One region of the Halodesulfovibrio sp. genome, then DNA from elsewhere that is predicted to be linked to it. Evidence: predicted binding sites of a transcription regulator. Region 1 holds the regulator's gene; the other holds the start of a gene.

Region 1 (13,474 bases):
GAGGGCTGAAAAGTCCTTTTACTCGGCACCAAAGCGGGTCAAGTGCTTCTACAAAATCTTCGAGCATTGTATTTGCAATTGTTTCCATAAAAGACTGATGGTTACGGTATGCAAAAAAGTAAAGCTTAATGCTTTTTGATTCAACAATCCGTTCTTTAGGAATATATTCCATAACAATAACACCAAAATCAGGTTGCCCTGTCATAGGACAAAGCGAGGTGTATTCTGGAAATTCAACGCTTACAATATAAGGACGGTCTGGGTAGTTGTTAGGGAATGTTTCAAGAATTCCGGCGTGAGGTCCTTCCAACGTATATGTAGTCTCGCCACCTTTGCCTAACGCTTGAAGGTGGTCAGTTTTATCCTGACTTTTAGTAATAGTCACAGCAATTGCTCCTTGTTGTTTTATTTACGAGCGTTAGTTTGACTTCCTAAAACACAAATGGCAAGTGGAGCGCAGGTAAAAAATTCGCCCGGGGCTGTTTTCCCGATCGCGAAGGGGATGTTCCCCATCTTTAGGACTGTTGATCCCAAGGAGACATAGTATGGATTCGTTTGACCGCAAGGCACTTGCTTTGCTGTTAAGCTTGTTTATTGGCGGGCTTGTTGTTGCCGCGTTAATTTCAAGCAAAATCATTATGGTAGCGGGCTTTGCTGTTCCTGCCGGAGTTGTTGCGTACTCAATTACATTCATTATTTCTGATGTTGTGAGTGAGGTATGGGGTAAAGAATGTGCCAATGAGATTGTGCAATGTGGTTTTATAACCCTGGTCATGACTTCTGCCATTGCCTGGCTTGCTGTTGCGCTGCCAGCCGCTCCGTTCTGGAATGGGCAAGAAAGCTTTTCCGCCGTCATTGGCAGTACCCCAAGAATTGTTGCAGCTTCACTTGTTGCGTACCTTGTGAGCCAAAAACATGATATCTGGTTATTTCACTTTCTAAAAAGCCGAACTAACGGGAAGCACTTGTGGCTACGAAATAACGCATCCACAGTCATTTCTCAGCTCATTGATTCCACCATATTTGTAAGTATTGCATTCTGGGGTATTTTGCCGGTTGGGGAAATCATTCTCGGACAATGGCTTGTCAAAATGGCAATAGCATTTATTGATACACCTATTGTATATATGCTGTGCTACGGGATACGCAGAAAAACTCAACTGTCACAAATTGCATAAAAAAACGGGAGCGGCTAACGCTCCCGTTTTTTTATGTCCACAATTCACACAGAACTCATCGGTCTTAAGTAAGAGATTGTGATACAATCATCGTGTTTGTATCTAATTTTAGAACAAGAAGGTGAAACAATGCGAAATTTCAAATACTTGCTTTTTATTTTAGTTTGCATGGCATGTGTAATGCCAACCAAAGTATCGGCATGCACAGGCATACAGGTTCAGGCAACAGATGGTTCAGTCGTTTTTGCTCGAACAATGGAGTTTGGAACGCCGTTAAAATCAAACATACTGTTTGTTCCGCGTGCCCAGAACTGGATAAGCCAAGCGCCAAATAATTCAGATGGAATGACATGGCAAAATCAATACGCATTTCTTGGAGTAAACGCCTTTAATAAAAAATTCTTTATAGATGGCGTGAATGAAAAAGGGCTATATATCGGTTGCTTTTGGTTCCCGGGGAATGCCAAATATCAAGAAGAAAGCGAAAACACAGCAAACATAGTCACGCCACAAATGCTTGCAACGCTTGTTCTTGGTTCGTGTGCCACAATTGAAGATGTGCAGAAAAAAATTTCCGAAATCACGCTAGTGGGTGTAGAGTTTAAAGAGTTAAACATGGTGCTGCCTCTTCATTGGGTAGTAATGGACAGCACTGGAAAAGGGTTAGCTATAGAGCCAATTGGAGGAAATGTTGTCGTTAAAGAAAATCCGGTTGGCGTCTTTACCAATTCCCCTACATTTTCTTGGCATCTACAAAATTTATCTAACTATATAAACCTTACTCCAAGTAACAGCCAGCCATTAAAAATTGACGAATTTATAATTAATGGAATTGGTCAAGGTACAGGCTTACTCGGGATTCCGGGAGACTTAACACCACCTTCCCGATTTGTACGTGCAGCGTTATATAGAAATGCAGCAGAAAAGGTTGATACAACGGACTCTGCTATTAATCAGGCATTCTTACTCATTAATAATATTTCCATTGTGAAAGGAATTGCGCGGGAAACTTCCAGCAACGGGAAAACATCATACGACCACACGCAATGGACAGCAGTATACGACCTTAAACGACATAGGTGCTATTTTAGAAGCTATAATAACCAAGATATTAATATGGTTCAGCTCGACAAACTCCCGCTGGATGGAGATCAAGTTCTTTCGATTCCATTGTGGGATACAAAACCTGACTTTAATGATGCAACAGGGAAGGCTGCGCCATTATAGCAATCAAGAAGAGCATAAAGCCTTTTGAAAAAGTAATGAGCATTATGCAGGGCGCTTGATAAATTAGGTAGGCGACAGTCTACTTGTTGTGTTCAAAAATAAAAATCCGGAATAGTGAAAAACACTACTCCGGATTTTTTAATTCAGTGCAAATAAACTTTTCCAGAAAACTAGTTGCTTACTTCAATGTACTTCTGAAGTGATAAAGGAATATCTTTCATGCCTTCAGCTGTGGTACGCGCTGGGATGAAAGGTGGCTGTCCTTTATCTTTGAGAATCTGCATACCACCTTCAGGGGATAACATAAACGCAAGGAAAAGTTCAGCGGCTTCTTTGTTTTGGGTATCATTCAGCATGGTAATACCATATGTAATGGATTTACCCTTTCTTTCAATAAAGGTTCCCGGCTTTTTGCCAGTAACTTTTACGACTGCTTTTTTATAAAAAGGAGTAAGCTTGTAGTCACCAAGATTTAAGTGTGCGTCAAGTGTGATAAAGTTAAGACCATGCTGTACAGCAACAGAACGATATTCCCACGCGTAATCCATCTGACCGGATTTGAGGAGAGAAATAAGTTCAGTTGCTTTTGGACGAACATTTTTGGCTGGACGATTTGCGATCAAGTCAGCGTTAAGGTTTTTAATATTATAAAATTCCTCAGCAAGCTGGAGCACCATGCAAGCTCTGTAGCCACAAGGGTCGAGATTAGGGTCAGAATGTCCCCAAACAACGTCTTTGTTCTGCAAAATTTTGTACCAGTTATCACTGGTAATTTTATCAGCAAACTTTGACTTATCTGTAAAACACAGCACCATCTGGTTAGAAGCAAAACGCACATTCCATGAAGCGAATTTAGGAATGAGGTTCTTGTTGATTACAACATAATCAGCAGAAGCCATGATGTCTGCCTCTTGTCCTTTTTCAGAAATAAGTCGGGCAAGCTTAGTAGAACCACCAGCACGTCGTTGAACATCTACGGCTGGATACTTTGCCTCAAAGGCTTTTTCCATTGCAGCAAACGGAACAGTAAGACTACCTGCATGAAAAATAGTCAATGTTCCAGAAGGTTGAGCAAACGAAAAGTTAGGCGTACAAATCAAACCAAAAAATAACAAAAACAAAGCACATGCACGAAGCAACCATTTATTGTTCATTATACCCTCTATAGCAAATTAAGCATTAAATATTAAAAGGTAAAATCAGCATATTATGTTTGTATGTCAATGGAAAAACGCATGTATTTTGAAATTCAAAAAAATTATTTTGTTACACCTTCAAACTAAATTACATGTAACAGATTGATACTAAAGGCAACAATTGATTCAATACTATTGAAATTTTCTTTAAATTTACCACCAGACGTTACTTTATCCTGCATTAATATAGCTAACTAAGTATACAAGATGGCATCTTGACAACAGATAGAGCATCATTTGTGCGTCAAGTCTACGCTACGTCAAGGTCAGATGTGAAAAATAAAGAATGAAAATTTGCTTCATAGGCTTTATTTTTAACAGTAATTGCAAAGCTACATTACTACGCTATTGCAATACGCCCAAAAGGAATATTTATGCTTACAATAACAGTCCTTGTAGAAAACACTTCACATCGGGACGATCTTGTTCCGTCAAAAGCACTTTCGTTACTTCTTGAAGACGGTGACGAAAAGCTTTTATTGGATACCGGTGCAGACGCGGCATTCCTTAACAATGCAGAGACGCTTGGAATACAGCTGGAAAACATCAAGCAGGTCGCACTTTCGCATGGACATTACGATCATGCCGGTGGCATTCCGGCTCTTATGAAAGTCCAAAAGGGACAAAAGGAGCGCCCGATACTTACATGTCACCCTGATTGTTTTATTGAGCGCTATGTCGGCAAGAGAATAAAGGGAGCGCATCCCAGTCTTTTGAGAAAACTTGATGCGGGGTTAGATGAAAATAAAGTTAGAAATCACTTCATTGTGCAAGACTCAAAAGAACCTCAACGTATCGGAACAAAATTTTTGTTTTTGGGAGAAATACCAAGAAGTCCTGAATTCCTAGGTGGTGGTGCATTTGGTATTGCAAAGCACGGTACGAAATTTGTGGATGACTATTTGCGCGACGATACCGCGATTGTGTGGAAAGGGGCAGAAGGGCTTGTCATAATAACTGGCTGTAGCCATTCTGGAATAGGTAATATTATACAGAAAGCTCAAGAAATCACAGGCGAAAAGCGCATAGCAGGTATTGTTGGGGGGCTTCATTTGCGCGCAGCGGGTATTCCACATTTATTTCAGATTAGAAATTTCTTCAAAAGCACTGGCGTTGCACGTTCACACGCCTGTCATTGTACAGGGACTTTAGGAGGAATATGGCTGCCAAACAATGTTCCGGTAACCACGGGCGACATTATCATCTTCCATTAAACTCACAACAGATTGATCCGACATACATTTGTAAGAAAGAAAATAAAATACGGGCACACACTATTCATCGAGCGTTGCAGTGAATTTTATATAAAAACTATGGAAGCTGTGTCGGAGTGCCGCGTACCACGGAGTACCGTTCGCGTGCAGTTTTATTAGGAGTGAACTTGTTTGGATTGTCAACCGGTACAACCTCAAATGACTCTACATGAGCAAGCGGTATAAAAGTGCTGTTTTTAGCAGCATCAACAATGTTGAGCGTCGCTTGATCGGGTACATTCCAGCTGGTGCAACGGAAATCAGTAGAGCCGCCAGCAAGGTAGTATACAGTCAATATATACTCAGTAGACTCTGTGTGATGCATCATTTGAGATTGGTTATAGGCTGCTACGCTAGCTTGGGTTGACTCAATCCAGTGCAGCAATGCAGCTTTTCTATTTTCCAACGTGTTGTGTTCAGGACAAAGCCCCACGTGAAGAGCAAGAGGAGTGGTTGGGAGACCATACGTAAAGCCTCCAATCGAATCTTTTTTACAAATAAAACAAGGAATCATATCCACTCCTGAAAATAAATGAGGCTCCGACAAGAGTCGGAGCCATCTGATACTATATCAAAAAGCTGCTACAGACTCTTTAAGTAGTCTATGCCGTTTTTAATTAGAACGGTGCCAAGCTCTGCTTCTTCACCAGCAGTCCAACCCGGATGGTTAGTAGGGTGGTTATACGCCTCAGGATGCGGCATCATACCCAGAATACGTCCAGAAGGGTCTGTTAACCCAGCAATACCTAACGGAGAACCATTCGGGTTCATCGGGTATTCCTGCGTTACTTCGCCAGACTCTGGGTCAATGTACTGCAATGCAATTAAGTTGTTTTCTTGCAGAGCAGCAAGTGTTGCTTCATCCTTGGCAATAATTTTTCCCTCGCCATGGCGTACGGGGATATACAACGTGTCTACACCCTTTGTAAAAACACATGGGCTGTTTGCATTAGCTGCAAGATGCACCCATCTATCTTCATATCGGGCAGAATCGTTATGTGATAAGGAAACCTGACGCTCAAAGTACAATTCGTCAATTGCAGGCAATAACCCCAGCTTTACAAGTAATTGAAATCCATTGCAAATGCCGAAGATAATGCCGCCATTGGTAAAAAAGGTTTTAAGTTGATCGAGAAGCGGTTCGCCTTGCTCTGTTTTCGCATGCCGCCAGCGGTTTGCGGCAGCTTGAGCAGCACCCAGATCGTCACCATCAAGAAAACCACCCGGCAGAATCAAAAAATTGAAATCTGTTAAACTGGTGTCACCGGAAATAAGGTCTGAAAAATGCTTAACTTCAACACGGTCAGCTCCAGAAATTTTTGCAGCATGCGCGCATTCAACCTCGCAGTTCGTCCCATAGCCGGTAATAACCAGAGTATTAATCTGGGTCATTGCTCAAGTTTCTCCTAAAAAAAGATTAACACGGGGCTTTACAAAAAGTCGCTTTACTTACCTGATTAGTTCGGGTAGTGACTCACGGTTTTTGAAAGCAAAAAAATAGTCACCGTTTTAATAATTCGGGACTGATAGTTATAGTTGCGTCAGAGATAACAGTCAACGGCTGACGTAACTTCAAAAAAAGTGTATACGGACGGGATACGTTCGAAACAAAAATATATGTACCCTTGGTCATTAACTAATTTTTTAATAACTACGTTGTAGGCGAGAAAGAATGAAAACTAAGTTTATATTCGTTACTGGTGGGGTTTTGTCTTCTTTAGGGAAGGGCCTTTCAGCTGCATCAATCGGTGTTCTTTTAAAAGCTCGAGGCTTAAATGTAACCATTCAAAAACTCGACCCTTATATCAACGTTGACCCGGGCACAATGAACCCGTTTCAGCATGGTGAGGTATATGTAACGGATGACGGTGCAGAGACTGACCTCGACCTTGGTCATTACGAACGCTACCTCAACGTTCCTCTTTCTCAGAAAAACAACTACACCTCCGGTTCCATCTACCACAAAGTAATTACCAAAGAACGTCGTGGTGACTACCTCGGTGGTACTGTGCAGGTTATCCCGCATATTACTGATGAAATCAAAAAATGTGTTCTCAGCCTTGCAAGCGATGATCTCGATGTAGCAATTATCGAGATCGGCGGTACTGTTGGTGATATCGAAGGACTCCCATTCCTCGAAGCAATTCGCCAACTGCGTACAGATCTTGGTCGTGAGCAGTGCATGTACATCCACCTCACACTGGTTCCTTACCTTAAAGCTGCTGGTGAACACAAAACCAAGCCTACACAGCATAGTGTAAAAGAACTGCGTTCTATTGGTATTCAGCCGGATATGATTATCTGCCGTTGTGAAAAACCAATCGACGACCATCTTAAACATAAGATTGCTCTTTTCTGTAACGTAGATCGTGACGCGGTATTCTCTTGTGCTGACGTTAAAAACATCTACGAAGTTCCTCTCGCATTCTACGATGAAGGTCTTGACCAAAAAATCGCAATCATGCTTCGCCTTCCAGCGAAAAACGCAGACCTTGCTCCTTGGCAAAATCTGCTGCACAACTTCAATAATCCAAAAGGCAACGTAAAAATCGGTATCGTCGGCAAGTATGTTGACCTTAAAGAAGCGTACAAAAGCCTTCACGAAGCATTGGTGCACGGTGGTCTTACAAACCGTGTTACTGTTGATCTTGAATATGTTAACTCTGAAGAAATCAACGCAAAAAATGTTTCTTCTAAATTGAAAGGTCTCGACGGTATCCTCGTACCGGGTGGATTTGGTCATCGCGGTGTAGAAGGCAAAATGCTTGCAATCAGCTACGCACGTGAGAAAAAAGTACCATTCTTCGGTATCTGCCTCGGTATGCAGCTTGCTGTTATCGAATACGCTCGAAATGTTGTTGGCATTAAAGATGCTACCTCTGTTGAGTTTGACGAAAACGCGAAAGAGCCTCTCATCTACCTTATGACTGAGTGGTACGACTTCCGTAAAGAAGCAGTTGAAAAGCGTGATGAAGAAACAGACAAAGGCGGCACTCTCCGTCTTGGCGCTTACCCATGTAAAGTTCGTCCAAAAACCAATGCACAGGTTGCGTACGGTGAAGAGATGATCTCAGAACGCCATCGTCATCGTTACGAATTCAACAATGCATACTACAAACGCCTTGAAGAAGCTGGCATGACCTTCTCTGGCGTATCTCCGGATGAAACTCTTGTTGAAATTGTAGAAGTAAAAGATCATCCATGGTTCCTCGCTTGTCAGTTCCACCCAGAGTTTAAATCAACACCAATGAACCCGCATCCACTTTTCCGTGAGTTCATTAAGGCTTCAAAAACAAGCAAAAAATAATTACCGCTAGTTGTCTCGACAAAACTGATGTCGGAGCCATGCGAACTATCTTAACATCATTTTACAGATGATCTGGCAGTAGTCAGTAGAATGGCTAGGCTCAATAGATAGTTCAGCGAACATAGAATACATATACTATTATCAGTTATATAAAAAATCGGGATATGCGGATTGCATGTCCCGATTTTCTCTTTCAATCCCCCTGTGATTCGAGTAATTTTACACTTTACATTCCCAAACAGGATTACCGACCATGAAACATATCAAAAACGGGTCTGCGCTCTATGCAGAACTGACAACATCTCCCTTTATTTTTGCAGGACCTTGTGCGCTTGAAAGTTTTGAGCTTGCAATGGAAACAGCACATGCCGTAAAAGAAGCTGCCGAGGCAGCGGGCTTAAAGGCTGTGTTCAAAAGCTCATACGATAAAGCAAACCGTACTTCGCTTTCCAGCTTCAGAGGTCCGGGGCTTTCTAAAGGCATTGAGTGGCTTGCCCGTATTAAAGAAGAGACCGGCTTGCCGGTTGTGACAGATATTCATGAGCCGGAACAGGCTGCACCAGTCGCTGAAGTAGCTGACGTTATGCAGATTCCGGCTTTTTTATGCCGTCAGACTAGCCTTCTCATTGCTGCAGCCTCCACAGGGCGCGTTATCAATGTGAAAAAAGGACAGTTTGTTGCACCATGGGATATGAAGCCTGCATTAGACAAATTATTTTCTACAGGGAACAAAAACATCATGCTGACAGAGCGGGGCGCATCCTTCGGTTACAACAATTTAGTTGTTGATTTCCGCTCTTTCCCAATTATGCAGTCCTATGGTGTTCCAGTAGTTTTTGACGCGACCCACTCTGTACAACTTCCTGGCGGACAGGGCGGCTCGTCCGGTGGTGACAGATCATTTGTTCCACGTCTTTCCCGTGCAGCTGTTGCAGCCGGTGTAGACGGTGTCTTTATTGAGACTCATCCAGACCCTGATAACGCTCTTTGTGATGGTCCTAACAGCTGGCCATTAGACAAACTTCCTCATCTGCTGCGAGACCTCTCTGCACTTTGGAGTATGACCTATGAAAGCTGATTGTCTTGCCAAAGACATCAAACTAATTATTCTTGATTGTGACGGCGTGCTCACCGACGGTGGATTATACTACGACCACGATGGTAATGTGACCAAGCGCTTTAATGTTCTTGATGGACTCGGCATTAAGGCAGCACAAGCATGCGACCTTGTTATAGGCGTCATTACGGGACTTGATGCTAAGTCCGTTGCCACACGAATGAACGATCTAGGTATTGTTGATTATTATGCAGGACATTTGAAAAAAATGGTGTGCATTGAAGAGATTAAAGATAAATATGATCTAGAGTGGAATCAAATTGCATACATTGGCGACGACTGGATTGATTTGCCACCAATGCGAAAAGTGGGACTTCCAATTGCCGTTGCGAATGCAATGCCTGAAGTGAAGGACGTTGCTATCTTCCACACAGATGCTGCTGGCGGACATGGTGCTGTTCGTGAAGCATTAAACTTTATTATGAAAGCTCAAGGAAAACTTGAGGGAATTGTCAATTCCATAGGTGGATAAATGAGAAAATGGTTGATTTGGGGTGTGTTGTTAGTCCTGATAGGTGGCGGATTATATTACCTGCAAACATCTGTAGAAAAACAGATTGCTGAAGAGGTAAAAGATGTCATCGGCAACGACGCTGAAACAAATGTAGACCTTTCTTTGCAAGGCATCGAATTGAAACAAGGGGAAGACGGCAAAGAGCTGTGGACCCTCAAAGCCAGTAACGGCTGGTATCAAAAAGATGAAAGTATTATTGACCTTGCCGAGCCGGACATTATGTACTTCGTTCAGCCAAATCGGGATAAAGTACATATTGTTGCTCCACACGGAACAATCAACCAGCGCGAAGGCATAGCCCGATTGTGGGGCGATGTTACAGTCAGCAATCCTAAGGGGACAATTACAAGCAGCGAACTCTCCTTTGAAGATAAAAAGAAGATGCTGTTTATGACTGGCAGCGTTACGTTTACCGGCGAAGGATTTGCCGGTTCTTCCGATGAAGCAAGTTGGAATTTAAAAGATAATCAAATCACAGCAACCGGTAATGTCACTGTGCAGTTTCGCGCTGCAAAATTGAATGACGCCGTTGGTGGAGAAAAATAATGAAAGCTCTTTTTCGAGTTCTGGTGTTGTCACTGTGCCTTTTAACCGCTACAGGCGCATTTGCAGCTCCTGCAATGGAAGACGTTAAAGTAACGTCAGAAAAAATGACATACAGTGCTGATGGTCAAACAGTTGTATTCACAGGCAATGTTGTCGTTAAGCACCCACAGGCAGATATGTGGGCGAATAAAGTCACTGTATACTTACGCAACAACGAAGGCTCAAAAAAAACTGATTCTACCAGCGGGGTAGACGCAGGTAAATTGGACAAGATTGTTGCGGAAGGGAACGTACGAATCGAAATGGAAAAAAATCGATCCGGCTTCTGTCAGACTGCAACATACTCATTAGACGAAGAGCTTCTAGTAATGACTGGTTCCCCGAAATTAAGCGAAGGTAAAAATACCATTACCGGCGATGTCATTAAATTCTGGGTAAAAGAAAACCGCAGCGAAGTTCTCGGTTCTTCTTCAAAACCTGTTGAAGCCATCTTCTCAGCACCGGGTAAGGTGAAGAAATAATGTCTGTTATTCAAGCAGAGGGGCTTTGCAAAATCTACGGCAAGCGCGAAGTCGTCCGAAATATCAACCTGCAAATGGAGCAGGGGGAAATAGTCGGGCTTCTCGGACCTAACGGTGCGGGTAAAACTACAACGTTCTACATGCTTATCGGCATTGTTAAACCTAATGCCGGTGTTGTACGTGTAGATAATATGCAAGTTACAGACTGGCCACTCCATGAACGTGCGCGAATTGGTCTAAGTTATCTTCCGCAGGAAAGCTCTGTCTTTAAAAAATTAACAGTTTCGCAAAACTTGCAGCTTATTTTAGAACAGACAGAACTTTCGCGTGCCGATCAAAAAAAACGTGAAGAAGAGTTGCTGGAAGAATTTGGGATTACGCATATCCGTGACACACACGCTATGCATATCTCAGGTGGCGAGCGTCGACGTCTCGAAATCGCACGCGCACTTATTCGTGATCCTAAGTTTATTCTTCTTGATGAACCTTTTGCAGGCATTGACCCTCTCGCGGTTGATGACATTCAGGATATTATTCGTAAGCTGCGTGACAAAGGAATGGGCGTACTCATTTCCGACCACAATGTTCGAGAAACACTAAAAATTTGTGACCGTGCGAACCTTGTGTACGAAGGACAAATTATTCTTTCCGGTACGCCGGAAGAGATTGTAAACAACCCGAAGGCGCGCAGTGTCTACCTTGGCGAAGGTTTCACACTCTAGTGTGCTGATAAAAAATATAATTTGCGACCTTGCAACACAAAAAAGCCCGTCTAACGGGCTTTTTTCTTTGTTGCATATAACGTTCCTATATGGCAAAAAAGAGATTAGTTATGTGATTTGGAATGTTTTTTGATAGGCAGTACTCATACATTATATTTCAGCTTTTTAGCTAGTCGAACCACATAGGACATTCTTATATATGGCTCTTGAACTTCGCCAACAATTGAAACTTGCTCAGCAGCTTGTAATGACTCCGCAGTTACAGCAGGCAATCAAACTGCTGCAACTTTCCCGCGTGGAACTTGCTGAAACCGTTCAGCAAGAGTTGCTGGAGAATCCTTTTTTGGAAGAGTCCTTGGAAGAAGCCGCCAATCCAGACAAAACTTCCGCTACAGAACAGCGTAAAGATGAACAGGAAGCTTATGATAAAGAGCTTTCTAATAACGCTGACTGGGAAGACTATCTCGGTGATTTTTCAAGCACTACCAAACAGGTCTCAATGCGAGAATCTGAAGCACTAGAAGAAATGAGCTCCTTCGAAGCTCGTCTTGCTCCTGCTCCAACGTTAGATGGACACTTGAACTGGCAGTTGATGCTTTCTCCGCTTACTGAAGAACAAATTAAAGTAGGAGAGGTTATCATAAGCAGCATTAGTTCTAACGGATACTTACATGTATCAGTTGAAGAACTAGCGCAGCTTGCTCAAAGCGATACAGAAACTGTTGAAGAAATGATCGAACATATTCAGCAGTTTGACCCTGTTGGTGTGGCTGCTCGCACCCCGCAGGAATGTCTGCTCGTTCAAATTAAAGCGCTTAACTATGACCGTGATCCAATTCTTGTAGATATCGTTACAAATCATCTCGAAGACTTGGAAAAGCGTCGTTACAAACCGCTTGCTCGTAAATACAAAATTTCTCTCGAAGATCTCAAAGAATATTTGGATGTAATCCAAAGTCTTGACCCTATGCCGGGTGCACGCTTTGGTGGTGGAGAGGCGCAGTATGTTTCTCCAGATGTTTACATCTATGAATATGAAGGCGATTTTGTCATCGTTTTAAACGAAGACGGATTGCCGCAGTTGCAGCTGAGTGAGTTAACCGAGCAGCTTCCTAAAACCACGAATGCTGAAGAAAAAGACTACTATCAGGACAAAATGCGTTCTGCATCCTGGCTTATAAAAAGTCTGTACCAACGCCAACGAACTTTATATAAAGTAGTCGAAAGCATTATAAAATATCAAAAAGAATTCTTTCAAAATGGTGTGACAGCGCTGAAACCACTTATTTTGAAAGACATTGCAGATGATATCGGCATGCACGAATCTACCGTCAGCCGAATTACTACAAATAAATATATTTCGACCCCGCATGGTATTTTTGAGTTAAAGTTCTTTTTTAACAGTGCAATTGGCCTTGATGATGGAAGTCAGGTCGGATCAGAGAGCGTCAAAGCCCTCATTAAAAAACTCATTAGTGAAGAAAATACTAAAAAACCACTTAGCGATGAAAAAATCGGAGAAATCTTAAAAGAAAAACTACAGGTTAACATTGCACGAAGAACTGTTGCAAAATACCGTACCGCAATGAATATCCCTTCATCATCCAAGAGAAAGGTGGTATTCTAGAAGCGAAACCAGCTGACTCACAGGGTTTCAAAAGTATCCTATTAGGAGGCACCATGAACATCGTATTCACTTTCAAGAACTTTGAGCCTTCCAATCACCTGAAAGCATATGCCAAACGTCGCTTTAGCAAACTTGGCAGATTCTTACCGAACCCTGAACATATGGAAATGCAAGTCTCACTTTCTGTTGACAATTTCCGCCACAAAGCAGAAATTCTATTGGTATCGGACAACCTGAACTTATCCGCTACCGAACAGTCAGAAGAC
Region 2 (5,552 bases), on a different contig from region 1:
GCTGCTCTTGGAAAAGAGAAAGCATAAAAATATACAAAATCCTAATGCGAAAGCCCTCTACATGGTGTAGAGGGCTTTTTATTTATAATAAAAACAAGCCATTAAGCACACTCCGCACTGTTATATTTTCCCTGTTTTTAAATTCCTACAAAAATAGTAGGAAAAAGGTTGAACCAACGTCTCTGATATTGTACCATTTCTTCCAACAGTATGCTTATAATGAATCAAGCAAACTGGCAGCTACCTTTTCTGAATGTGTTTGAAAACATCAAGCAACAGCTGCTCGGTGTTATATATTTTTTACCTGCAAATCATACTTTATTAGTATGATTTATATAGTCACTGTATACACAGCAGGCAGCAAACACTGCCTCATTTTGTACAACGGTCTTTTTTATCAGATTAAGCAAATCTGTCATGGGTACGCTCAAACAGGAGGAGAGGAAAATGGTACAACTTAACACTACAACCAGCCCGAAAGACTGGAATGATCTATGGCAACCTCACAACAAAGAACGCTGGATTAAAAAAGCTGCTGAGCGCGCTAACTGTGCGGGAGATAGATCAAGCACTGAAGCTGTTAACCGCCCTATGGACTGGGACATGTGGCAGCCAAGCAAAAAACGATAACTTTCTTGTTCCTCCTGATGGTTTCATCAGGAGGAACTTTTTTATAGCCCCTCTGTATCTCGAACAAAAAACGAGGGAGTGCTTACTTGAATAGCCAGCAATACAAGACGGTCTTTTTCTCTCGGAAAAACAAAAGGTAAAGGGGCAGCAGTGCTACAGCGAAACATTTTTACTAAGTTCATCGGTAGTGAAAAAAGTAGCAGAACGAGACTCACAAGCTAGAAAACGCCCGCCCCATTCCACTCTTCATTTCATTTTATTCCCTTCCCACCGCCGTCATTATTATCTGCTGTAAGACGCTGTGTGCATACTTTTCTTGACCATCCTTGCATGTTATGTCATAGCACACATCCGCTTTGCGACACGCAGCCAATTGTGTGTGCAATAGCCATTCAAGAATACGTCCATATGAAGATATAAAATTACTGATTGTCTGAGTTCAAAAGACACTGTTAATTTTTCCTATTACTGGATTTATTCTTAATTTTCGTTGATACTAACGCTGTTTTACAGGCGATGCATGATACCGCCTATCAAACTTGCTGAGAGAATATTTATGAAAACAGCTGACGTTATCAAAAAAATTGAAGAAACAGCTTTTCTTTGCGGTGCGGCTTCGTGGGATAATTGCGGTGTACAAATCCCCAGCCAGAAAAAAGAAGTACAAAAACTTGCTGTTGCCCTTGATCCAACAGAAAACACTATTCAACAAGCCATTGCAAAAGGTGCAGACTTTGTACTAACGCATCACCCCTTGTTGATGAAACCGCGATACTTGAACAAGCTGGATACACATTTTTCAATTGTATCAGCGCTCATTACGCACGATACATGCTTATACAGTGCGCATACCTCGCTGGATGCAAACCCAGAAGGTCCAGCTGGCTGGTTAGCAAGAGCGCTCAACTTGCAGCAGTGCAAATTATTGAGCAACACTTGCACCTTTGAACCGAAAGCTGTGGCTTTCTCACTGCCGCAACGCGTTGATACACACGCTATGCTCAATGACTGGGAAAACAACCCGCACGTTCTGCATATCCGTTACGCTGCTCCTTTGGTCAACGTAACATATAATAAAGAACACAGAAGCGCTGTTCTTGCACAGCTTGTAGCAGATTTGGACGAGCTGCCAATTTTTATGCCTTCTACTCCAGACACGGATTCCAAAAGCCTTGGATTTGGAACTATCGGCACTTTGCCAAACCCCGTATCTTTTGGCATATTCGCTGAGCAGCTTGCCTCAGTCGTAGATCGTGATTATTGGGTTAGAAGCGGTCCGGTTCCGGAAACAGTATCAAAGGTTGCATACTGCACAGGATCAGGCAGCGATTTTGCCCCGAAAGCATTTGCGATGGGTGCAGATGTATTTATTACTGGCGATGTCAAATATCACTCTGCTCTGGATACAACCGGATGCATTCTTGATGTTGGACATTTCAGTCTTGAAGAAGAAATGATGCGTCAATTCTCCGTGCAGCTCACGAAAGAACTTGATGGCATAGAAATATTTTTCCTGCCAGCGCAGGACCCTATGCGTTTGATTGGTCCATTCGCATAATAGAAATTTCACAGTTTCGGTGAGTCCGAATCTTACGGTTTTCAGGAGGAAAAAACCTTGAGCCTGTATTTAAAGCAAATCGAACAGCTTGTTGCATTGCAGCTTGTTGATGATGAAATCCTTGGTATCACCAGTGAACTTGATGAAGCTCCAAAAGAAGTTGAAGCTCTTCAAGAACGCTTTGATGCGCTTGAAAACCAGCGCAACCGTTTCCTTGAGAAAATTGACCATCTCAAAGGACAAGAAAAACGCATTAACTCTGAGATTGAAAACGACTCTCTCAAAGTTAAAAAAAGTAAATCCAAGCTCATGCTCGTTGGTAACACCAAAGAGTACCATGCAATGATGCGCGAAATGGACAACTTGGAAAAGCTGAACCGTCTTCGCGAAGAAGAAAAGCTTGCTCTTTCTGAAGAACTAGATCGCCAGCAGATGGCTGTTTCTGACATGGATGAACGCTACAGCATCATCAAAGAGGAATTGGAAGAAAAGAAAGCCAGCCTCAAACGCCGTGTTGACGAAGCTAACGTTGTTCTCGAAAAGCTTGATAAAAAACGTAACGTAGCAGGTAAAGAAGTTCCTACTCCTATCCTTAACCGTTACGAATTCATCCGTTCTCGTCTGGATAACCCAGTTATCGTTTCTGTAAAAGAACAGGTGTGCAACGGTTGCCACATTGCTATTCCACCGCAGAGCTACATTGAGCTTCAGAAAGGTCATCAGATTCTTAGCTGCCCTAACTGCCAGCGTTTGATCTACTGGTCAGAACATTTTGGTAGCGAAGAAGAAGCCACAACAGAAGCTTAAAAAGATATTTTGGAGTTGGACAGGTTATCGTCGCGCACGTTTGTGCGGGGAGGAAAGTCCGGGCTCTAAAGGGCAGAGCGCTGGGTAACGCCCAGGGGGAGTGATCCTCGGAGAGTGCCACAGAAAGCAAACCGCCTAAGCAGTTTACTGCCGGCAAGGTTGAAACGGTGAGGTAAGAGCTCACCAGGTATCATGGTGACATGGTAGGCTAGGTAAACCCCGTTCAGAGCAAGACCAAATAGGAAAACAGTTACGACCGGCCCGGTCGTTGTTTTCGGGTAGGTTGCTTGAGGTTATGAGTAATCATAACCCTAGACGAATGATAACCGCCCTCGCAAGAGGGAGACAAAACCCGGCTTATAGTCCTGGCTCCATATTGTAAAAAAAGGGTGCAATGCACCCTTTTTTTGTATGCTATACTTTTCTATCACTACCACTGCACACTATGTAAGGAAATTCCTATGCATTGCTGGTCCATAATTCTTGCAGCCGGTTCCGGCACACGCCTTTCTGCCGCTACAAATGGCGTAAAAAAACAATTTTTAGAATGGAAAGGTGCTCCCCTTTTCTGGCATTCTGCAATTACATTTTCGCATACTGCCCGCGTTCGTGGATTGATCTTTGTCTTTCCCGAAGAAGACCTTGAAGAGGCAAAAGCGACGCTTACAAAGCTAGACTTTGGTCGCAGACTCGGACTGCCTTGGCTAGTAGTTGCTGGCGGAGCACGCAGACAAGATTCTGTCTACAATGGACTTCAAGCTCTTCCAACAAATTGCAGTCATGTGCTTATTCATGATGCAGCACGTCCTTTCTTTTCTGCCTCACTTAATAACACCCTTCTTGATGCTCTATCAGATGGGGCAGATGCAGTGATTCCTGCACTTCCGGTAACTGACACAATTAAAGTTGTTTCAGAAAATACCGTCAGTCACACTCTTGATCGCTCCACGCTGAAGGCTTGCCAAACTCCGCAAGGCTTCGACAAAAAGAAATTACTTGAGGGGCACAATACAAGCCTAGCTGAAGGGTGGGAAGTAACGGACGACGCATCCATTGCAGAACAAGCCGGAATCAGTGTGACTACAGTTCAAGGCGAAGCTGCAAATATCAAAATCACAAATCCGGAAGACCTTGCTATGATCGAACAAAAACAACCAGCAATGCCAGTACCAGTTACAGGATGGGGATACGATGTGCACCGCTACGGGACAGGTCGCCCTATGAAACTGGGCGGAATCCCTATTCAAGGCGCTCCTGAGGTGGTTGCGCATTCCGACGGTGATGTTCTTCTCCATGCATTATGTGATGCTATATTGGGATGCATGGGCGATGGCGATATCGGCGAACATTTTCCAGACTCATCAGAGCAGTTCGACAACATTTCAAGCGGCGTGCTCCTCAATGAGGTCTATGACAAGTTTCTTCAAAAAGGCTACCGCCTCACTAACGTAGACCTCACAATTATTGCTCAGGTTCCGCGTCTTGTACCGTGGAAACCGCAAATCAAAAAGAATATTTGCCGGATGCTCAAACTAACTGACGAGCAAGTTAATGTTAAAGCCACAACAGAAGAAAAGCTTGGCTTTACCGGTGAAAAGAAAGGCATCAAAGCAGTAGCAGCAGTTATGGCGTTACGCGGATAAGCTGCAAGCGCCTTTACAAGATAGTTCAAAAAAAGCTGCTCTTTGTGAAAAAGAGCAGCTTTTCTTATTCCGATGCAAAAAGAACATCCAGCAGCTTTCGCATTCGATGTTCATATGTATGCTTAGATAACACAAGTTTCTGTGCATTCCGCACATACTCCAAACGAGTATCCCGATCATCAACAAACTCTGTTATCTGCTCTGACAACTCTTCCGCTGATTCAAAAATCACCAGTTCGTCATACGAAAACATGCCTTCCATTAATGTTCGCTTATCAACAAGCTGAAATCCACCACAGGATGCAATAGCAAATATTTCCATATTAACCGTATCACCGCCACCAATATTTTTGGAATGAAGGTTTACGATAATAGCTGCATCCCGATATAATGCTTTGCGTTCAGACCGAGTCAGCGAGGACAGTTTACCCTGATAATATGGCACGAACTGTTCATACTTATCCCAACCGTCGCCCCACAAAACAATACCGCGCTCAATGTGGCGCACCAAGGCATTTGCCAATTCATCACTGGCGTCTCCAAGCACAACAATCATATCTTCCGCAGCCGTGTGCGTACTAACGGGAGTCTTGCAATCACTTTTTGCCGCAAACGGCAAATAAGCCGGTGTGTGCCCTAAAACTGAAAGCTCGCTGATAAAAGGCTCATGCTCAATTGTCGCAACAACGTCATACCCTTCTATAACTTTCCGCCAGAATGGAAATCTTCCGCTTTCGGTAGTCATCCAACAAACAGTACGAACAGACTGCCCCTGCAACTCTTTTCGAGTGCTGGCAGTTATAGGCGAATCAGGAAATCCCAGCACTATGTCCACTTGTTTTGCTTCCGCAACTGCCGCAACAGCGCTGGAGATAAGCTCTATGCCTTGTGCGTTTAGCTTTTCCTGATAGTTG

What was found. The regulator sigma-54, encoded in region 1, starts transcription at its own class of promoters, with help from an activator protein. The targets are predictions, from matches to a motif close to CTGGCACGGNNNNTGCTT.
Region 2: ispD (2-C-methyl-D-erythritol 4-phosphate cytidylyltransferase) is a predicted target of sigma-54. The motif match lies at 3,252-3,269, and genes of this name have one in related genera.

The regions. Positions count from the first base shown of each region.
Region 1 covers NZ_JAOARI010000032.1:118,171-131,644, reverse strand. The annotation lists gene queF (preQ(1) synthase) at 1-385, opposite strand, end outside; gene N4A56_RS12895 (queuosine precursor transporter) at 546-1,178, shown strand; gene N4A56_RS12890 (choloylglycine hydrolase family protein) at 1,308-2,405, shown strand; gene wtpA (tungstate ABC transporter substrate-binding protein WtpA) at 2,576-3,559, opposite strand; gene N4A56_RS12880 (MBL fold metallo-hydrolase) at 3,976-4,815, shown strand; gene N4A56_RS12875 (hypothetical protein) at 4,913-5,368, opposite strand; gene N4A56_RS12870 (phosphoribosylformylglycinamidine synthase subunit PurQ) at 5,437-6,246, opposite strand; gene N4A56_RS12865 (CTP synthase) at 6,527-8,161, shown strand; gene kdsA (3-deoxy-8-phosphooctulonate synthase) at 8,415-9,239, shown strand; gene N4A56_RS12855 (HAD hydrolase family protein) at 9,229-9,750, shown strand; gene lptC (LPS export ABC transporter periplasmic protein LptC) at 9,751-10,338, shown strand; gene N4A56_RS12845 (LptA/OstA family protein) at 10,338-10,859, shown strand; gene lptB (LPS export ABC transporter ATP-binding protein) at 10,859-11,581, shown strand; gene rpoN (RNA polymerase factor sigma-54) at 11,781-13,208, shown strand; gene raiA (ribosome-associated translation inhibitor RaiA) at 13,262-13,474, shown strand, end outside.
Region 2 covers NZ_JAOARI010000028.1:24,998-30,549, forward strand. The annotation lists gene N4A56_RS10850 (DUF1641 domain-containing protein) at 1-27, shown strand, start outside; gene N4A56_RS10855 (hypothetical protein) at 448-630, shown strand; gene N4A56_RS10860 (Nif3-like dinuclear metal center hexameric protein) at 1,187-2,188, shown strand; gene N4A56_RS10865 (C4-type zinc ribbon domain-containing protein) at 2,246-2,995, shown strand; RNA gene rnpB (RNase P RNA component class A) at 3,007-3,372, shown strand; gene ispD (2-C-methyl-D-erythritol 4-phosphate cytidylyltransferase) at 3,457-4,638, shown strand; gene N4A56_RS10880 (glycosyltransferase) at 4,703-5,552, opposite strand, start outside.